DNA from 2 places in the Micromonospora sp. NPDC003944 genome. Region 1 is predicted to be linked to the other one. Evidence: riboswitches for the same ligand, from Rfam matches in the RefSeq annotation. Region 1 holds a riboswitch; the other holds the start of a gene.

Evidence for each region. A riboswitch is a leader RNA that binds a small molecule or an ion and turns the genes downstream of it on or off. The one in region 1 is predicted to bind ZMP and ZTP.
Region 2: it holds a riboswitch for ZMP and ZTP, as region 1 does, so the genes downstream of both, ACWER9_RS28760 (glycine hydroxymethyltransferase) here and ACWER9_RS30545 (bifunctional 5,10-methylenetetrahydrofolate dehydrogenase/5,10-methenyltetrahydrofolate cyclohydrolase) in region 1, are expected to answer to the same signal.

Annotation. Positions count from the first base shown of each region.
Region 1 covers NZ_JBSGIV010000107.1:8-2,468, forward strand. Annotated here, with positions in the region: gene ACWER9_RS30545 (bifunctional 5,10-methylenetetrahydrofolate dehydrogenase/5,10-methenyltetrahydrofolate cyclohydrolase) at 124-1,023, opposite strand; ZMP/ZTP riboswitch at 1,037-1,118, opposite strand; gene ACWER9_RS30550 (NIPSNAP family protein) at 1,202-1,513, opposite strand; gene ACWER9_RS30555 (RNA polymerase sigma factor) at 1,600-2,169, shown strand; gene ACWER9_RS30560 (CU044_5270 family protein) at 2,180-2,461, shown strand, end outside.
Region 2 covers NZ_JBSGIV010000085.1:13,274-15,734, forward strand. Annotated here, with positions in the region: gene ACWER9_RS28760 (glycine hydroxymethyltransferase) at 1-779, opposite strand, end outside; ZMP/ZTP riboswitch at 799-888, opposite strand; gene ACWER9_RS28765 (SDR family NAD(P)-dependent oxidoreductase) at 983-1,297, shown strand; gene ACWER9_RS28770 (hemerythrin domain-containing protein) at 1,418-1,918, opposite strand; gene ACWER9_RS28775 (NAD(P)H-hydrate dehydratase) at 1,998-2,461, opposite strand, start outside.

The DNA of each region.
Region 1 (2,461 bases):
GGAGGTCGGGGCAGCGCCGTCTACGTGACGCTGCGGATTCCATGATCAAGTGATGAGAAATAGGTCGAAAGAAGGCCCCGGGACCTACTTGTCATCACCTGATCATGGGAAAGCCCAACCGGGCTACTGGTTTGCCCGCTCGGCGGCGCGGACTGCGTTGCGGAACAGCATCGCTACCGTGGTCGGGCCGACCCCGCCTACCCGGGGCGTGATGGCGCCCGCTACCTCGGCGCACGCTTCGTCCACGTCCGGCAGGAGGCGCCGCCCGTCGTAGCGGACGCCGGCGCCGATGACGACGGCGCCGGGTTTGACGTGCTCAGGCTGCACGATTCCGGGTACGCCGGCGGCGGCGACGAGGATGTCGGCGCGGCGGGTGTAGCGGGCCCAGTCGGGCACCCCGGTGTGGACGACGGTGACGGCGGCGTTGGCGGTCGGGCGCTTCTGGGCGAGCAGCATTGCCAGAGGGCGGCCAAGGGTGGCACCTCGACCGAGGATGACGACCTCACGACCGGCGACGGGGATCTCGTAGTACGCCAGGAGCGCTTCGATGCCTGCCGGGGTGCACGGCAGTGGGCCGGGCAGGCCGACGGCGAGACGCCCCATGTTCAGTGGGTGCATGCCGTCGACGTCCTTGTCCGGGTCGATGGTCTGCAGCGCCGCGTCGTAGTCCAGGTGCCCCGGCACGGGGTACTGCACGAGCAACCCGTGCACGGCCGGGTCGCTGTTGAACCGGGCGATGGCCTCGTGCAGCTCGGCCTGGGTGGCGGTGGCAGGCAGGTGTACGTGCGGGGAGGCGAACCCGAGCGCGGCGGCCTGCCGCTGCTTGATCGCGATGTAACCGGCGCTGGCGTCGTCGTCGCCGACCAGGATGGTGGCGAGGCTCGGGATGATCCCGCGACCGCGCAGGTGCTCGGCTGCGGCGGCGGTCTCGGCCAGGACGGCTTCGGCGACTGGTGCACCCGGCAGGAGTCGGGCCGCGCCCGACGGGGTGCGCTGCTCGGTGGATTCGTTGGTCGTGGTCATGGCGGCTCCTCGACGCAGGCGCCCAGGCGGTCGACGCCCGCGAGAGGCTCCCCGATGGTTCCACCATCCCCGTGCCGCCAGTCGCCGGTGGTTCGATGATGCCGCATCACCAGGGCGGTTGCCCAGTCGCGCCGGCGGGTCCGGCACCGGGGGAGGTGCCGCCGACGGAGTTCGGGGCTCAACCCGCTGGCAGCAGCGGGCGCATGAAAGTCCGCTCGTACCGCACGACACAACCCGAGTCGTCGCGGATGCGGTCCGCCGCGAGAAACTCCGGGTCACTGCCGAACCGGGCGCGGTAACGCTCGTACGCTGCCAGGCTCTCGAAGCTGAACAGCGCCTCGGCCTTGTCGCTGGCGCCCTCGGCGGGCAGGAAGTAGCCGTGGTGCACGCCACCGTGCTCGGCCACCAGCCGCATCCATGCTCGGGCGAAGTCCTCGAACGCCCCGATCTGCGCGGGATCGATGGTGTAGTGCACGACGCAGGTGATCACGGCGTCACCCTACGGGCCGGCGGTCCGGTAACACCCGTGCTCCGCTCTACGAAGAAGGGTTGTGACGGCACGAGAGAGGACCGCCTGTGAATGAGCCCAGCCCAGCCGACGACGACATCTCCGGCATCGGCGCGGATCCGGCGGCCTTCGAGGTCTTCTACCGGCGGCACCTGGAGGCGGTGGGCCGGTTCGTGGCGCGACGGGTCGACGACCCGCACCTCGCCGCCGACCTCACCGCCGACGTGTTCCTGGCGGTGATCGAGTCGGCGGCCGGCTACCGGCCGGACCGGGGGAGCCAGATCGGCTGGTTGTACGGGGTGGCCCGCAACGTCATCGGCGACGAGCGGCGTCGGGCGGCCCAACGGCTGCGGGTGACCGGCCGGCTGGCCGGACGACGCGACCTCGGGCCCGATGACATCGCCCGCATCGAGGAGCGGATCGACGCCGAGTCGGTGGCCCGCCGCACCTACCGGGCGTTGAGCGAGCTGCCCGAGGGCACCCGCACACTCGTCGAACTCGTCGCCGTGGACGGCCTCACCGTCGCGGAGGCGGCCACCGTGCTCGGGGTGTCACCGGTCGCCGCCCGGGTCCGCCTGCACCGTGCCCGCCGCGTCGTCCGCGCGGTGCTCGCCCGCCCGGTCACCACCCTCGCCTGATGAGACGGAGATGACGATGAACGAGACCGAACGATCGCCGCAGGGTTTCGAGGAGCAGCTTCTCCGGGATCTGACGGCACACGTGGCCCAACGGGCCGAGGTGGCGTCGGCGGCCCGACCCGCCGGACGCCGTAGCCGGTTCCTGCGCGGTTGGCGCCTCGCCGGAGCGTTCGGGCTGGCGGTGACGGTGACCGCCGGTGCGCTTGCGGTCCAGACCATGCGGCTCGGCCACCAGCCGCCGCCCACGGCCAGCGCGTCGGAGATCTTCCACCTGGCCGCCGACGCGGCCCGG
Region 2 (2,461 bases), on a different contig from region 1:
GGGTCGAAGTCGCCGGTGAACACCTTGCCCGCCACCAGGCCGGCGAAGTGCGCCATGTCGACCATGAAGGTGGCGCCGACCGAGTCGGCGATCTCGCGCAGGATCCGGAAGTTCACCTTCCGGGGGTACGCCGAGTAGCCGCCGACGAGGATCAGCGGCTTGAACTCCCGGGCGGCCTCGGCCACCCGGTCGTAGTCGATCAGGCCGGTCGCCGGGTCGGTGCCGTAGCTGCGCTGGTCGAACATCTTGCCGGAGATGTTCGGCCGGAAACCGTGGGTGAGGTGGCCGCCGGCGTCCAGCGACATGCCGAGCATCCGCTGGTTGCCCAGCTCGCGGCGCAGCGCGAACCAGTCCGCCTCGGTGAGGTCGTTGACCTGACGGACCTGGGCCTTCTTCAGGGCGGGGGACTCCACCCGGTCGGCCAGCACCGCCCAGAACGCGACCAGGTTGGCGTCGATGCCCGAGTGCGGCTGCACGTACGCGTGCGCGGCGCCGAACAACTCCCGCGCGTGCTCGGCGGCGAGCGCCTCGACGGTGTCGACGTTCTGGCAGCCGGCGTAGAAGCGGCGGCCGACGGTGCCCTCGGCGTACTTGTCGCTGAACCAGTTGCCCATGGCCAGCAGGGTCGCCGGGGAGGCGTAGTTCTCGCTGGCGATCAGCTTGAGGGACTCCCGCTGGTCGGTCAGCTCGGCGCCGATCGCGTCGGCGACCCGCGGCTCGACAGCTCGGATCACCTCGAGGGCGCTCCGGAATGCGGTGGACTCGGCGTTGCGGGACATGCGACCTCCAACAGACGTGCGGGAAGGCCCAGGCGCTCGGCAAACGTCCACGTGACGAGGCCGCTCCCCGATGGTTCTCCATCCCCACGCGCCAGTAACGGCCTGGGCCGATCCTACCGGCCCGGGCCCGGCCGCTCGGTGCGCCCTCCGGGAGGCGACCCCCGCCGATGTGGTTGGGCCCCGCGTCGCGGGGCACGCGGTAGGTGACCACCCTGGTGACCGGGGCTTCAAGCGGGATCGGGTACGAACTGGCGGTGCAGTTCGTCGAGCACGACCTCGACCTGATCATCGCCGCCGAGGACGACGGCATCGAGCCGGCGGCTCGGAAGCTGCACCGCGACGGTGGCCCCCAGGTCTGGTCGGTCCGCGTCGACCTGGCTCGCGAGCAGGGCGTGACGGAGTTGGTCGCCGCCGTCACCGCGACCGGTCGCCCGTTGGAGGCGTTGGCCCTCAACGCCCGTCCCCGCCTCCGCGATCTTGCACTTTCTGTCGCGACAAACAGCACTAAATATCGCTAACCAGGAACAGAAAGTGCAAGATCGCGTGGGCGTGGGCGTGGGCATGGGCGTGGGCTTGTCTGGGCGGTGCAGGACGAAGGGCCCGGCTTTCGCCGGGCCCTTCGATGTGCTGCGGTGGGCTCAGGCGGTCACCGCGTCGAGCGCCTTCTTGATCGCCTTCGGTGCGGTGGGGGTGCGTGGCGCATCCGCGCGTAGCGCGAGCATCTTCTCGCCGATCTCCTGGAGCTGCTTGCGGCCCAGCGCGTCGCGGACCTTGGGGAACCACTCCTGCTCTTCCTCCTCGACGTGGTGGCTGACGTTCTCGATCAGCACGGTCGTCTTGGCGTTGAACCGCTCGTCACTGGCGTCCATGCTGGCCAGCTCGGCGCAGAGCACGTCGGCGACGTGGTGTTCCTCGTACGACTCGAGGATGTCGTCCTCCAGGTCGGGCAGCAGCCGGCGGACCTCCGGGTACATCACCTCGTTCTCCAGGTAGGTGTGCACCGTCAGCGCTTCCAGGATCTGCTCCACCAGCTTCTGCCGCTGGCTCGCCGGCCCCTCCTCCGCGTCCTGGAAGGCCTTGAACAGGCGGCGCATTTCCTTGTGGTCCTCTTTGAGTAGGACGATGGCATCGGTCGACACCGGTATGACCTCCCTGAACAGTCTCGGCTGGTGTCGTTCCGGTACCCCGACGACCATTGCGGAAACAGGTGAAACCGCCTCAGACCATGGCCAGGGTTCGGGGGATCTCGTCGAGCAACTCCCGAGCCAGGAAGCCGATCCGGCCGTAGCGGGGGATCAGCCGTTGGCCGCTCACCGAGTGCGCGAACGAGCCCCAACAGGCCGCCTGGGCCGGGTCCGCGCCCCGGGACAGCAGCCCCGCCAACAACCCGGCGAGCACGTCCCCGCTGCCGGAGGTGCCCAGCCCGGCGTCGCCGCTCTCCTCTCGCCAACCCCGTCCGTCCGGCGCGGCCACGTGCCCGTACAGCGACACGACCGCCTCGTACCGGGTGGCCAACTCGGCCGCCTCGGCGTCCAGGTCGTCGCCCGGATCCCGTCCGAGCAGGTGCTTGGCCTCGGTGACGTTGGGCGTGAGCACCACAGGCCGACCCGAGCCGACCAGCAGGTCCGGTGCGTGGCTGAGCGCACCGAGGGCGTACGCGTCGAGCACCAGCGACGTGTCCG